Regions from separate parts of the Exiguobacterium sp. s166 genome, predicted to be linked through region 3. Evidence: riboswitches for the same ligand, from Rfam matches in the RefSeq annotation. Region 3 holds a riboswitch; each other region holds the start of a gene.
What was found. Region 3 has a riboswitch for thiamine pyrophosphate ahead of KNP93_RS08550 (ECF transporter S component). Riboswitches for the same ligand answer to the same signal wherever they lie in the genome.
Positions count from the first base shown of each region.

Region 1: linked by a shared signal. The riboswitch ahead of KNP93_RS05015 (thiamine phosphate synthase) and the one ahead of KNP93_RS08550 (ECF transporter S component) in region 3 are both predicted to bind thiamine pyrophosphate.
Region 2: linked by a shared signal. The riboswitch ahead of thiD (bifunctional hydroxymethylpyrimidine kinase/phosphomethylpyrimidine kinase) and the one ahead of KNP93_RS08550 (ECF transporter S component) in region 3 are both predicted to bind thiamine pyrophosphate.
Region 4: linked by a shared signal. The riboswitch ahead of tenA (thiaminase II) and the one ahead of KNP93_RS08550 (ECF transporter S component) in region 3 are both predicted to bind thiamine pyrophosphate.

Region 1 is NZ_JACSMU010000002.1:110,774-114,616, reverse strand. Features, by position in the region: gene KNP93_RS05025 (OsmC family protein) at 1-392, shown strand, start outside; gene nagZ (beta-N-acetylhexosaminidase) at 389-1,627, shown strand; TPP riboswitch at 1,687-1,789, shown strand; gene KNP93_RS05015 (thiamine phosphate synthase) at 1,880-2,476, shown strand; gene KNP93_RS05010 (NAD(P)/FAD-dependent oxidoreductase) at 2,473-3,462, shown strand; gene thiS (sulfur carrier protein ThiS) at 3,459-3,662, shown strand; gene KNP93_RS05000 (thiazole synthase) at 3,664-3,843, shown strand, end outside.
Region 2 is NZ_JACSMU010000005.1:117,512-121,354, forward strand. Features, by position in the region: gene thiM (hydroxyethylthiazole kinase) at 1-309, opposite strand, end outside; gene thiD (bifunctional hydroxymethylpyrimidine kinase/phosphomethylpyrimidine kinase) at 290-1,099, opposite strand; TPP riboswitch at 1,217-1,327, opposite strand; gene KNP93_RS12085 (murein hydrolase activator EnvC family protein) at 1,388-2,665, opposite strand; gene KNP93_RS12090 (murein hydrolase activator EnvC family protein) at 2,872-3,843, opposite strand, start outside.
Region 3 is NZ_JACSMU010000003.1:151,847-155,689, reverse strand. Features, by position in the region: gene KNP93_RS08560 (energy-coupling factor transporter transmembrane component T family protein) at 1-168, opposite strand, end outside; gene KNP93_RS08555 (ABC transporter ATP-binding protein) at 134-1,693, opposite strand; gene KNP93_RS08550 (ECF transporter S component) at 1,690-2,265, opposite strand; TPP riboswitch at 2,371-2,469, opposite strand; gene KNP93_RS08545 (50S ribosomal protein L25/general stress protein Ctc) at 2,562-3,239, opposite strand; gene KNP93_RS08540 (DEAD/DEAH box helicase) at 3,590-3,843, opposite strand, start outside.
Region 4 is NZ_JACSMU010000002.1:376,179-380,021, reverse strand. Features, by position in the region: gene abc-f (ribosomal protection-like ABC-F family protein) at 1-583, opposite strand, end outside; gene KNP93_RS06355 (DUF1002 domain-containing protein) at 862-1,743, opposite strand; TPP riboswitch at 1,934-2,039, shown strand; gene tenA (thiaminase II) at 2,114-2,809, shown strand; gene KNP93_RS06345 (sporulation protein) at 2,877-3,650, opposite strand; gene KNP93_RS06340 (class I SAM-dependent methyltransferase) at 3,769-3,843, shown strand, end outside.

The DNA.
Region 1 (3,843 bases), on a different contig from region 3:
GCTTCAGCGGGGAAACCGAATCCGGACATCACTTAGCGATGGATGCGGCACCGGAAAACGGCGGGGACAATCAAGCACCCCGGCCGACGGAGCTCTTGCTTCATGCCGTTGCCGGCTGTACCGGCATCGATATCGTCTCGATTTTAGAAAAGATGCGCTTGACGCTGACGTCATTTGAAATGGATATCGAAGGCGAACGGGCGGATGATCATCCCCGGCGTTTCACGACGATCTCGATTCATTACCGGCTCGAAGGTGATTTACCGGACGATAAAGTCCGCCGGGCGATTGCCTTATCAAAAGACAAATACTGCTCGGTCTCGCAATCGCTGAACGCGGAGATTGAAGTTTATTACTCGATCAACGGCGTCCGGAACGAGGAACCGATTTGAAGCGGATTGTTACTGTTCTGTTGGCAAGTATCCTCCTCGCCGGTTGTTCTGACGAGCCGGCACAACCGGTCGAACCGCAACCGAAGCCGGCGAAGAAAACGAAGCCGCCGCAACCGGACCGGCCTTCTGCCGCTGAACGGGCGGAAAAACAACTGAAAGAGACCATTTCGAAGATGTCGACAGCGGAAAAAGTTGATCAGTTGCTGTACATCGGCGTGACGGGAACAGCTCTGACGCAAGCGGACCGTCAATTACTGCAGAATCATGCACTCGGTGGTGTCTTGCTGCTTGGCGGCAATATCACCTCGACCGATCAATTGAAAACCTTTACGACAGCAATTACTAAAGCGCAAACGACGGACGAAAAAGCGTTCCTCGGTTTTGATGAAGAAGGTGGACGCGTCAGCCGGGTCCCGGATGCGCAACTGAAATTATCACCGAGCCTGTCGTTCGGTCAGAAAAATGATCCTGCTTTGATGAAGGAAGTCGGACGGACGCTCGGTTTGATTTCCCGTTTTTACGGCTTTAATATGGACTTCGCTCCCGTCCTTGACGTCAACAGCAATCCGGCGAATCCGATCATTGGTGACCGATCGCTCAGTGCGGATCCGCAACAGGTCGCAAGGCTTGGTGTCCCGTTGATGCAGGGGGTGAAAGAAGAAGACGTCGTTCCGGTCGTCAAACATTTTCCGGGACACGGCGATACGACCGTCGATTCCCATGTCGGTCTGCCGCGGGTCGATGCGACGAAAGCGGAACTCGAACAGATGGAACTCGTCCCGTTCAAACGGGCGATTAAAGAAGGGGCCGAAATGGTGATGGTCGCGCATATTCTGTTCCCGTCCCTCGACAAATCCCGTCCGTCTTCGTTGTCAAAACCGGTCATGTCCGGTATCTTACGGGATGAACTGAAGTTTGACGGGGTCATCATCACGGATGATCTGGTGATGGGCGCGATTACGGAACGATACGGGCTGGCCCAGGCCGCAAGTCTTGCGCTTGAGAGCGGTGCCGACATGGCGATGTTTTCCTCACCCGGTGCGTACGCGTCCGTTCATAAGGAAATCATGGCACGGATTAAACAAGGTAAATTGTCGAGAGCAGATCTGGATCAGAAGGTCATGCGGGTCTTACACTTAAAACAAACGTATGACTTGTCGCAAACGAAACGTGTCGACGAATACCAACGCTTGATTGAGCAGGTCAAAGCGGTCGAATCGGACATGCGACACTAATCAAGGGTAGAACAAATCGGACTACCCGTGGTAAACTACAGGCGTACCACACAAATCAATATCTACACTAGGGGAGTCTCGCAGCAGACTGAGACGGAAGTATCCGGACCCTTTGAACCTGATCTAGTTCGTACTAGCGGAGGGAAGTGGATTCCGATCATTCATAGAGGATGCGACGACTGTCGCCCTTTTTTGTAGGACCACTCCATCAGTTCATGGGGTGGTCCTTTTTCGTGTGGAAAGGGGGAAATGATGAGCCAGTTACATCTGATGACAACCGGCAAGCGGCATCCGGACATACTCGAACATCTGTTGCCGAAACTCGCACTATCCGTCGACCGGATTCATCTGCGGGAGCCGTTATGGTCAGCGAAGGAACTGGTCGTGTGCATCGAAACACTCGTGCGACGAGGCGTAAAGACAGAGCAATTAATTGTCCATGACCGGCTGGACGTGGCAGTCGTCACCGGCACCGGAGTTCAGCTGACAACACGCAGCATTCCGGTCGACCTCGTCCGTCACCGTTTTCCGGAACTGGTGATCGGTCAATCGGTTCACTCGTTAACGGAAGCGATAGCGGCGGAACAAGCCGGTGCTGATTACGTCCTGTACGGCCATATTTTTGAGACGGGATCAAAACCGGGTGTACCGCCCCGGGGACTCGACGCCTTGAAACAAGTTGTCGACTGGACATCGATTCCTGTCATTGCAATTGGTGGCATTACACCGGACAATCTGCCGGATATCCTGGCGACCGGCTGCGCAGGCGGGGCCGTCTTGTCGGGCATTCTCGGTCAGGCGTCTCCGGTCGAAGCAGCCAACCGATTCCGGGCGGTGATGCAACGATGACACGCCCGGATGTTTTAATCATCGGAGCCGGCATCATTGGTTTGACGCTCGGCTATGAGCTCCTGCAGCGCGGGAAAACCGTTCATTTGCTTGAACAGTCAACTGTCGGTCAGGGAGCGACGCAAGCAGCAGCGGGAATGCTCGCGACAGATGAAGAATTGCTGGCACCGTTACATGAACTGGCCCGGCTGAGCCGGACGCTGTATCCGGAATTCGTGCAACAATTGTTTGACGAGACCGGTCTCGGAAGCGGGTATCTGGAACAACCGTTTCGTATGCAACAGGCGCATCACTGGCGGACGTTTGATTCGGTCGGACAGGTTGATCCGCGGTTGCTTGCACAAGCATTACGCAGTGCCATCGAACGACGGGGCGGGGTAATCGAAGAGGCAACGGTCGTAGCACGTCTCGTACGGGACGGACAAACGGTGACCGGCGCCGAGACGAACCGGGGGCTACGGGCGGGCAGACAAATTATTGTCGCCGGTGGTCGCGGATCGGAAGAATTGTTACAGACGGTCGGAGTGACGATTAACACACTTCCGGTCAAGGGCGAGTGTCTGTCTGTCCGGCTGACGACCGGACAACTCAATCGGACGCTGTTTGGTGATGCGGTCTATTTAGTCCCGAAAGCAGACGGACGGATCATCATCGGGGCGACGGAACGGGTTGGTGATGAATCAACGACCGTCAGTCTGAACAGTATTCGTTTGTTATTGAATGCAGCAGTAAAGCTCTATCCGCCGCTTACAGAGGCCGTGTTCGTGGAAGCTTGGTCCGGTGTTCGACCGCAAACCGGGGACGGTCTGCCGTATCTCGGAGCAGTGGACGGAATCGATGGGTTGTTCGTCGCGTCAGGCCATCACCGGCATGGCATCTTACTGGCCCCTGCGACGGCCAACGTCTTGGCCGATTGTCTCATGGGGCAAACGCCAAGAGTGGCACTGGATGGTTTTAACAGCCGACGACAGGAGGAAAGCAGATGACTATCCGATTGAATGGAAAAAACTATGCTTTGACAGAGGAAATCAAGACGTTACACGACTTGTTAGAAAAACTGGAGATTCAGGGACAGGTCGTCATCATCGAACAAAATCATCAAATCATCGACCGGTCGAGCTATCCGGATACGGACGTTACGTCCGGAGATGTCATTGAAATCGTTCATTTTGTAGGAGGCGGATAACATGTTAGAAATTGGCGGAAAAACATTTGCATCACGATTGTTACTGGGGACAGGAAAATATTCGGATAATGAGAAGCAACAGCAAGCGGTCGAAGCATCGGAAACAAACATTTTAACGTTTTCCGTCCGACGTCTCGACGTCTTTGCAAAGGAACAGAACGATCCGCTCGCAGCGCTTGAC
Region 2 (3,843 bases), on a different contig from region 3:
TAACTGCTTCATAAAATCTGTTCTTAATGTCGTCGCTCCTGCGCCTACCGGATCCAAAATGACCGGTTTCCCCAATCGGTTAGCCGTTTTTCCTGCTAAAAGTTGGGCTTGGCGCATGTCCGGATTGATCGTCCCTGTATTGATTACGACGGCATCTGCGTGCCTGACCATTTCTTCCACTTCCAGCAGGTCATCTGCCATCACAGGAGAGCCACCAAGTGCCAGTGTCATATTGGCGCAGTCATTAATGGTTACAGTATTCGTTAAATGATGAATCAACGGTTTTTTATCATGGATGCGTCGTAACATGTGTATCCCTCCAGAGTTCATGAAAATGATGCGTCGGACCAACACCGCGTCCGAGCGCAAAGCCGTGGCGAATGGCTTCCGTCACATAACGTTTTGCATAACGGATGCTGTCTTCCACTGAAAGACCAAGTGCAAGATAGGAAGCGATGGCAGCAGATAATGTACAGCCTGTACCATGGGTATGACGGGACTCGATCCGTTCTTGTTCAAAGACGACATATCGCCCGTCTGTATATAAAAGGTCAGTAGCGTCCCGTCCCTCCAAATGTCCGCCCTTGAGCAAAATAGCACCCGTCCGTTTTTCAGCCAGTTTTTCCGTCGCCTGTTTCATATCGGCAAGCGAGTGAATCGTTCCGCCAATCATCCGCTCGATTTCAGGAATATTCGGAGTCACAAGTGTAGCCAATGGTAACAGCTGTTCGAGCAAGGCATGTTCTGCATCCGGTTGCAACAAGCTATAACCCCCTTTCGCGACCATGACCGGGTCGAGAACAACCGGAAGTTGATGTTTTTCCAGTTGTTGTGCAATCACTCGGATGGTGTCTTGATTGGAAACCATTCCAATCTTGACCGCATCGACACGGATATCGGAAAAGATGGATGTCAGCTGTGCTTCCACGAGCTCCGGGGATACGTCCTCGACCGCTTGAACACCTAACGTATTTTGTGCCGTAATCGCCGTGATGACGCTCATTCCGTATACACCGAGTGCCGAAAACGTTTTTAAATCTGCTTGAATTCCAGCTCCACCTCCGGAGTCGGATCCAGCAATCGTCAATACGTGTTTCATTCCAATTCCTCACTTTCCTGGGAGCAAATAAGGAGAAAACGGACAACAAAAAGCGCCGTCCGCTGTAAAAAAGCAGACGACGCCATGAACAACCAGTTCTACTGATTGAAGTCTTCATGTCTTCGATCTCAACTTTCCTACGCTGGTATTATCCAGTTCAGGTGACAGGGTCGAAAACAGAATAGTTTTCCTCTCAGCCGGACTCCTCCAGCTCCCCTAGTTGCTCGTAATTTAAATTCTTTTTCACTGTATCACAGCACCATTAAAAAAACGAGCCGAAGCTCGTTTTTAAAGGTATCCAAGTGGATTGACCGTGTTAGCTGGTCCTGTCGCACTGTATTGGTATCCACCGATATGCAATTCAAAGTGTAGATGCGGTCCTGTCGAATTCCCGGTACTGCCAAGAGTACCAAGCGTTTGACCTTGAGTTACCGTCTGACCTGCCGAAACCGATAACGAATTCATATGACCGTACACTGTTGTATACACCTGACCGTCAAGGAAATGCGAAATCATGACATGATTCCCATAAGGTCCGCCGCTACCAGCCGTAATGACTGTTCCGGAAGCTGCTGCTCGAATCGGTGATCCGACGGGTCCACTGAAGTCGACACCATTATGGAACGTATAGCCGTTCGCTCCACTAGCCGGTCCAAAACCTTGTGAAACACCGCCTGAAGCCGGACGAATAAACTTCGCCGATCCTGTCGGCACACTGCTGACAGGAGTCGGAAGAACCGTTGCTTCGCTTGACTCACGCGTTGATTTTGCCGCCTCTTTTGCAGCACGTTCAGCTGCTTCTTTTTCAGCGGCCGCTTTTTCTGCTGCTGCTTTCGCTGCTGCTTTTGCTGCCGCAATCGCTCTTTCTTGAGCCTCTAAAGTCGCTTGTAATTCTTTTGCATTTAACAGTTTAGTCGTGAACTTTGTTTTCCCTTTACGTAATTTATTCAGGGTCGCACTCCGTTCTTTCATCTGTTGTTTTAACTGTTTCTTTTGGACGAGTAACGACTCTTTCTCTTGAACACGCTCCGCCTTTTTAGCAATAAGATTTTTTTTCATTTCTGCTAGCTTTTCTTGTGTTTCCAAATAAGCAGAAATCATTTTATCGTCTTGTTCGGCAATTTTTTTACCTGCCATAACACGACTAAACAAATCACCCAAGTTTTTCGAACCAAAAATGACTTCTTCCCATTTTATAGAATTACCATCATTTTCTTGAAGGACACGTAAGCGGTCCCCAAGCAATTCTTCTTGCCAAGTGAGCATGATTTCGTAGCGGGCGATTTCCGCCTCAAGATCTTCAATTTGGAGATTCAATTGTTTAATCTGCTTGTTTTTTTCCGAAATCCTGAAAATATTTTCGTTGATGGCCGCATCAATTTTATTGATTTCGCGTTGCTCTACCGATATTTTAGCTTCCTGTTTTTTGATGGCTTTTTCCAAGCGACGTTGCTCTGTTGCATTTTGAGATTTCTTTTCTTTAATCGTTGCAGCTTGACCAGAAGTCGGCACAGTGGATACAAGTAACGCCCCTAACAATACCGTTGCAAACAATTTTTTAAACATGTTTGGTTTCCTCGCTTATGTATGATTTCTTATTTAAAAAGTATTTAATTCAAAGTATTTCTGTCTGAGATTGATTATAGCACCGTAATAGTTTCAGGAAAATTTCATTTGTGTTTCAACTGAAAGCGTTTTATTTTAATATAACATTTTATGTTTTTATAAAAACATAAAAAAACGACTGCCGCAGCAATCGTCTTTTCTCGTTATTATAACATCGACATTGGATTTACAGAATTTGCTGGTCCTGAAGCACTGTAGCTGTAACCACCTACATGAATTTCAAAGTGTAAGTGTGGGCCTGTTGAGTTCCCAGTGCTACCAAGGGCTCCGATTTGTTGTCCTTGACTGACACGTTGTCCGGCATGTGCATTTAACGAACTCATATGCGCGTAAACTGTTGTATACGTTTTTCCATTTAATTGGTGTGCAATCATGACATGATTACCGTACGGACCACCACTTGATGCAGTGATGACTGTCCCTGTTGCCGCTGCAACAATCGGGGTACCGACTGGAGCGCCGAAATCAATACCATTGTGGAAAGAGTAACCATTCGAACCGCTTGCTGAACCATATCCTTGTGTGATTGATCCACTTGTTGGATGAATAAACATAGAAGAAGATGATGGTGCAGGCGTTGGTGCCGCTGGTTCTGGTTCTGGTGTTGGTGCTGCTTTTGGCACAGTCACATATGGTGTAGATTGTTTTGTTGAAGTTGCAGGTGCTGACGATTTTTGTTCCGCTTGTGCTGCTGCTTTAGCAGCGGCCGCTTCTGCCGCCTGTTGTTCAGCTGCTGCTTTTTGAGCCGCTGCTGCTTGTGCCGCTTGTGCTTCTGCACGTGCTTTTGCTTCACGTGCCGCTTGTGCTTGACGCTCTTTTTCGATTCTTGCTTCACGTTCGCGTGCTGCTTTTTCAGCTGCAATCGCTTGTTCTTGTGCAATCAAAATTTGTTGTACTTCTTTTGCATCCATCAATTGCGTTTCAAATTTCTTTTTTTGTTTCCGGAGTTCTTTTAAGCGTTTGTTTCGTTCTTTAAGCTGTTGCTCAAGTTCAGCTTGTTGACGTTTTAGTTCTTGTTTCTCCGTCACAAGTTTAGCTTTTTTATCTTTTAGTTCTTGTTGAGCAGCTGCTAATTTCTTTTGTGTGTTTTGATAGTCGGTAATCATTTTATCGTCTTG
Region 3 (3,843 bases):
CGTTGACAGCTGCCAGCCGGAGCAACATACGCCGACGGCGGAAAGGATGAGCAGTGCAAACGTCACTTCTAAACGGGATGTCGAAATCAGCAACAGCATGACATAGACCAGGGTCGCCAGTTTGACGGAAGGATTAATTTGAGCGAGCCATGAGTGGTTTTCCTGCATGACGGATCCCCTCCTTTTGTTGCTGATACTGATAGGACACCGGACGAATCAGCTGATTGTCGTGTAAAATCTTGGTTTCCTGAAACAATTCCTCCGGTGAACCGTCAAATTGAATGTTTTCCGAACCGAGGACGAGCACCCGGTCTGCCTGTTGGTACACCAGCTCCATATCATGCGTCACCATGATGAGCGTCGTCCCGGCTGCACGGGCTTGCCGCAAGACTTCAATCAGTTGTGCCGTCGTCTCGGCATCCTGTCCGAAAGTCGGCTCGTCCAGCAACAAGACAGCTTTTCGCTCAAGCAGCATTGTCGCGACGCTCAAACGCCGTTTTTGACCAAGACTGAGTGCGAGCGGCGACTGACCCGCGACGTCCGCCAAGCGATAGTACTGTAAGGCATCATCCATCTGACCGGACGACGGTGAGGTACAACTGATCGTCAGTTCGTCAAGAACCGTCTGTTTGAGAAACTGAAACTCAGGTTGCTGAAACACAAAGCCGACCTGCCGGTAAAATGTCCGGTCCCGCCATTTCTTCAACGCTGTCTGAAACAACTGAATCGTTCCGCCTTGCGCCGGTAACAGTTTGGCCAGCGTTTCGAGCAGGGTACTTTTGCCGGCTCCATTGCGTCCGACAAGCATGATCCATTCTCCGGCGTGGGCGTTCAGCGAGATCCGCTGGAGAACCGTCTGCTTTCCGTGCCGGACGGTCACGTCAACAAGTTCAAATGTCGGTTCGGTTGAAACGGGTTCGCGGACAGGGGGACGATCGAGTGCCCATTCTGCCGCGACCTCGGCCGGTATCGTTTCGAATGTATACGGGTAAAGGCGCGGTGTCGCAATCCCGAGCTCAGTCAAAACGGTCCGGCGTTCTGAAAAAATGTCCCGCGGCGGTCCGTCAAGACGGATCCGTCCGGTTTGAAAGACCAGCACCCGGTCCGCAAACGTCACACACTGCTCCAGTTGGTGTTCGATCAGCACCAGTGTCACGTTCGGATCGTGGTGCAATTCCTCAATCAGCTCCATCATCAAACGTTGACCATGCGGATCAAGTTGCGCCGTCGGTTCGTCGAGCAACAGGATGTCCGGTTCGAGTGCCAATACACAGGCTAGAGCAAGCCGTTGTTTCATCCCGCCGGACAGCTCGGCAATCGGCGTCGTCAAGGCGAGGTCAAGTCCGACCCGTGCCAAGACACCTTTAATCCGCTCATCCATTTCAAATCGGGAGATGCTTCGGTTTTCCAGACTAAAGGCCATTTCGGCACCGACCGTCTGCATGCAAAACTGATCGTCCGGCTGTTGGAATAACATCCCGACCGTTCCCTCGGTCAACCAGTGACCGCTGACATCGGCTTCAATCGTCTCCGGCAACAGACCGGCGAGGACATGTAAAAAGGTCGTCTTTCCACTGCCGCTTGGACCGACGAGCAACGTCGTTTCTCCTTTATCAATCGTAACCGACAAATCCTGTAAGACCGGGTGATCCTGATCCGGATAGCGGACTGTCAGGTGCTCACACTGCATCATGCGGCACGCTGCTTTCGTTGTCGTCCGATCGCATACCCATTCAGTGTCCCTGCCTTAATGAGCGCATCGACGATGATTTTTGCGAGTAAGCCGCCGAGCAGAGCACCGCTGACAAGTTGTAAGGAAAACGTCAACAGGAGAGTCGTCGTCGTATAGTAGGCAAATCCGTTCACGATGAGGCTGTAGACCATACTTCCGACGGCAGCGAAGACACCGGACAACATCAAGGTAAACGTATTGAATTTCCGGTATCCGAACACGGCAAAGGCAATCTCGGCCCCGATCCCCTGTGCGAATCCAATCAACAGTGCCGATAAGCCGAAGTGACTCCCTGTAAACAATTCGACGGCAGCGGCGACGACTTCCGCAATCAATGCCGCGCCTGGTTTTTGAATGATGTAGGCGACAAGGGGACTGGCGATGACCCAGATGCCGAACATCCAGTTTGATCCGACCGGTCCGAAGATGGCCGAGATCGGTAACCATAACGTCGACCACCCTAAGTAGAGGACACCACACGCGACGGCGAGCATCATCATGACGATGATTTCTTTCATTTTCCAACTGTTCATAATCACTTCTCCTTTGAATGCACACCCACAAAGAAACCACAAAAAAGACCGCCCTCTATGAAAAGAGAGCGGTCGTGTAACCTGCAAGATGCAGAAAAAGAGCACGAGGATTCCGCTCCACTTTCCTACGCTAGTATGAACTAGATCAGGTTCAAAGGGTCCGAAGTGAATCGTCTCAGCCAAATGGCTCCCCTAGTGGATGTGTCAATGATGTGTACCTTCTTCACTGTACGGCTGTCGACCGGACTTGTCAATATGCATAAAAAAAACCTCCCACGAGGGGAGGAGAGAAAAGATTACTCTTTATCTTCTTTGTTTTCTTCAGCTTGCTCTTCAGAAGTTTGTTCTGAATCGTCTGTCGCTGTATCCGCATCAGCTGCTTGTGCCTCAGCTTCTGCTTCTTCGATTTCTTCAAGTTCAGCTTCAAGTGTCGATTCAACGACCGCTGCAACTTGGATGTCACCTTCTGTGACGACACGGAAATCTTTTTCTTCCGGAAGATCAGCTACTGTGATTGAATCTCCGATTGCAAGATCCGTCACGTCGACTTCGATGCGTTCCGGTAATTTATCTGGTGTTGCGGCAACTGTTACTTTAAAGAGTGTTTGTGAAAGGAATCCGCCAAGTTTCGCGCCGGCTGCTTCGCCAACAAGGACGATATCCGTCTCGACTTCTGTTTCTTCATCCATTTTAACAGCGATGAATTCAACGTGTTTGATGGTTGGTGTAAAGATATCCATATCAAGCTTGTTGATCAACGTGTTGACCTTTTTACCGCCGATTTGAAGAGCAACCAAGACGTTTTCGCCGTGATCACGGACAACTTTGACCAATTCTTTTTCATCGAATGAAATCGGTGTGCTTTCCACTTTGTAGCCATACACGACACCAAGAGCTTTTCCTTCATGACGTAATTGCTTTCTAAGTGAGCGTGGGCGTACTTCGCGTTCTTCTACTTTTAATGTTACTGACATGTTCATTTCCCCCTTGAATTTGGTATAGCCCTCAAAAGGTAATGAATGTAGGAGTGGAACAATAGGTTCCAACAGAAATTCTTGCGCTAAATGCTAGTTCAACTGGATTCCATTCAGAAATGAAAAACGAAGTGAGTAAGTAGCATTTCTCTCCCAGGTCATTACGCTGATATTGAGAAACAATAATTGAAAAGCGACCGTGTTGTACGGTGCTAGTGTAGATATACCCCTGTCTTTCAAAAGTTAAAACCTTTTTTTCTGAATTTGATTGTCGAAAGACCTCCAAACCTGTTGATAGACAACGGATTGAAGGTCTTTCATTTTTTTAAGATTTTCTTTGATTTGTGTGGTTAATCACCTGCTGAATCGATAAAAGAGGGGGAATCAAGCAACCGGACGAGTTCACGAATCGTTAAAATATCCGGCTTCTGATCCGATAAGACGGCATCAATCATCGTCGCCTTTCGATCCTGTAATTCCGCCATCTTTTCCTCGATTGTCCCGGTCATCAATAACTTGATCACTTCGACCGGCGACTCTTGTCCCAATCGATGGGCCCGGTCAGCCGCTTGCTGCTCAACGGCCGGATTCCACCAACTGTCGT
Region 4 (3,843 bases), on a different contig from region 3:
CGTCTAAATCCAGATGGTTCGTCGGTTCGTCGAGGATCAACAACTCCGGCTCGGTCAACAACATCCTTCCGAGGCAGATTTTGGTCTGTTCGCCGCCGCTGAGCTGCTCAAACGGACGGTCCAAAAGGGCATGCAACTGCAAGCCGTTAATCATCCGGTCGATTTTGGAATCCAGCAAATACCCGCCTTGGCGCTCAAAAGCTTCGGTCTCTTGCGTGTAGCGTTCGAGCAACTGATCGATTTGATCCGTTTTTGTCGCCATGTCCCGTTCGATTTGTTGCAGGGAGCGTTGTAAATCGACAAGCGTGGCGAAGGCAGTCCACAGGACATCACGCCCCGTCATTACGTTGTCGAACACGGGAAGTTGTGCCAAATAACCGATGGAGAGCCCGCTTTTTTGATAAATCGTTCCGCTGTCTTCGGAATCAAGACGGGCAATCAAACGTAAGAGCGTCGTTTTACCGCTTCCGTTTCGGCCGATCAAGCCGATGCGGTCTTGGTGCTCGATAAAGAGGGAGACGTCCGTTAAGATATCGTCGCCTCCGAATTGTTTTGTCAGGTGTTGGATGTCGCAGATCATCATATGAAATGTCCTCTCTGGCGCATCAAAAAAAGGAGAGCGCAAACAGCACTCTCCTTGACTCGTGGAAGATGCGCTTTGCTTTATTTTTCAGGTATGAGGTTCGTTAAAAAAGGGCAGACTAGTCCCTTAGAACGCCATTCCATGAAAAATCGCGCGCAACAGATACAGTTGTTCCATCAACCAATGCTTACACGCAGCAAAACCCATGTCTCCACACCACCTTTTCCGATTCAATACATCTATTTTACCATGCCTGACAGAAAAGAAAACGTTAATCTTTATTTAAATAAGCCGGCAATCGAGTTGAAGAATGCACTGAAACCATCAAACAACTTCGCAAAAAATCCTTTTGTCTCTTCTGAGGTCGCGAAGGCCTGGATATCTTGTCCGGCATCTTTTAGACCACTCTCGATTTGACCCCAGTTCAGGTCCGCTTGTTCCATTTGATTAAACAGTCCAGTCAACCGGTCCATCTGAGCATCGGATAAATTGATGTTATTGTTTTGGATGACTTGGACGATGACGTTTTCAATCTCGACCTTCGTTTCCGGCTGTTGTTTCGCGATTTCCGCTTTGATTTCATTCATCAAGTCGGCGACTTTATCCGTCCCGACCGTTTTCCCGACATCGGATGTCACAGAGAGTTCTTGCTGGGCAAGGTCTTTTCGTTCATCCGTCAGTTTGATGCCGGTCTCGGCAGATGTTTGATCATACGCTTTCATGATCCCGGTCAAAGCTGAAGTTCCGGTTACCTTGTACGGGGACGTGATCGTAATGTCCGCATCCGTTACACCCGCTGTGACGAGGGCGTTGAGGTACATGTCTTTTGTGACCCAGGTGATGTTTTCGGTCGCGACAGATAATCCATCACCTTTTTCAGCCAACTCAATTTTAGCGGAAGAGTACATGCCGCCACCCCGTTGTGATTGGGGAATGTTTTTCCCGAGATATTTTTCTTCATCGGCAGATGTTGCAATAATCGGAGTAATGCCTTCCGGTGCATTCAAGCGGGACAAGACCCACGATTTATCCTTTGCCCCAAGTGATTCGCCAAGGGTGACGATTGTTTTGTCGACCACTTGTTCAGCAGATGCGGCCGTCGGTAGCAGTAAGGTAGTAGCAAGTAATGCCGAAGCGGTCCATGTCATGGTTTTATTCATAAAAGTTCCTCCATAAGTTAAGTATCAGGTACTAAATTTAGTCTAATCGACCGGCGACAGAAGAGAATCGGTCTCAAGGACGAGCCGTCATCCACCTTCCGTCATGTTCCATTGTACAAAAAAATGGAGTGAAATGACGAGAATGGGTCAATTCCACATCAAATCATGATAAACTCAAAACAAATCAAATAGCGACCACTAGGGGAGTCAGTAGGCTGACTGAGACGACGGAGACGTTCGGACCCTTTGAACCTGATTAAGTTTGGACTTACGGAGGGAAGTGGCGTGGACGATCCTCTTTTTATGGTCTTTTCACGTCATGCCTGACATCAGGTGTGGCGTTTTTTTGATTACAAAAGGGGGAACCAACATGACATTCAGTGAAGAAATCCGGCAAGCGGCAAAACGGTATTGGGACAGTAGCTTTACCCATCCATTCGTGACAGGGATTGCGGATGGAACACTACCAGAAGCAAAATTTCGCCATTACGTCCTACAGGATGCCTATTACTTAAAACATTTCGCGAAAATTCAGGCGCGGGCCGCGTCGAAGGCACAGGACTTCGCGACGATTGCCGAACTCGCGGAACATGCGACGTCGACCTATGCTGCAGAACTCAGTCTGCATCAATCGTTTTTTGAACCGCTTGGGATTTCGGACAAGACACTGGCAGAGTTTGAACCAGCACCGACCGCATATGCGTATATTTCGCATATGCACCATGCAAGTGAAGGGACGCTTGGGGAGACCATCGCTGCGATTTTACCGTGTTACTGGCTTTACTATGAGATTGGACAACAGTTACAGGCAGCGACACCGGCTTCACCGATTTATCAGCAATGGATTGCGACATACAGTTCCGAATGGTTCGAGCGGGTGGTCTTTGAACAGATTGACCGGTTAAATGAGTTGGCAGAGAAGGCGAGTGAACAAGAACGCGTCCGGATGAAACAACATTTCGTCAGAAGCTGTTATTACGAATTGATGTTTTGGCAGATGGGCTGGGCGGAAGAAACGTTTGAACGGCAGTACGAACAGACGATGGAAATGACATCATCCAAGTAAGGAAGGAAATACAAACACCGGATCCGACGATAAGCGGATCCGGTGTTTGTTCTATAGAAAACATCAATCAACTGTGGTGTTCAATCAAATCGGCGAGACGTTGTTTCACGAGTGACGGATTCGTTAAGTCCTGGTTCGATAATGAAAGTTTCGTCATCGTCTCATCGGTTCCTGCCATTTCACTGAACAGCGAACCGAGACTGTGGGCACGGCGGTCGATTTGGACGACGATGTCGATGCCGAACCGGTCTTGCAACAGGATGACTTCGATTTCGTCCAGCTTGTGAGCATAATGAGTACCGCGGGCAGAATACTCAAGTTCCTGCGCGATCGGCAAATCTTTCCGGAAGCGGCCCGGCAATTTCTCTGTATCAGCTTTCTTGAGGCGGAATCCGAGGTTTTCCATCGCTTCAAGGATGACCGATTGGTAGTCATTCGCTTTGACGACGACAGCATCGTGGTCAGAAGGGTCAACCGCCTGCGCGATATCAAGACCCGTCTCGATCCACGACTTCGATTGGCTGACGGAAAGTGGTGTATTAAAAGGGACTTGAAGCGTAAACGGTATTTCCCGTTCGACGTCTGCTTCAATCGTAAACGGGGCTTCATTTAATGCAAACCGGTCCAGTGTGAACGTCGTGAATGCCGTGCTGTCCCCGACTTCTTGTTTGTACTGGGTATTGAAGGCGAGATAAATCCGGGCGATTTCCTGATCGACGTTACCGCCCTTAATATGAACGACTCCTTGAATCGTTCCACCGGGTTCACAGTGATCTTGTTCGAGTCGTGTATCGACCGTTGCGGCACCAATGCCGATTTGTGAAAGAATTTTTTTGAACATGTTGTGTTCCTCCTTTAAATTAAGTATGACGACTAAAAATAAAGCTTGCTTGCTTGTCGAACGCGGGTGAATTTGCTACAGTTTCGAAAGACCAAACAAAAAAAGGACGGGACGATACGTGGAACTAGACCAATTAAAAGACCTGCTCACTGAAAAACTGCAGGCAACTTCACTCATACACGCGACGATTAGT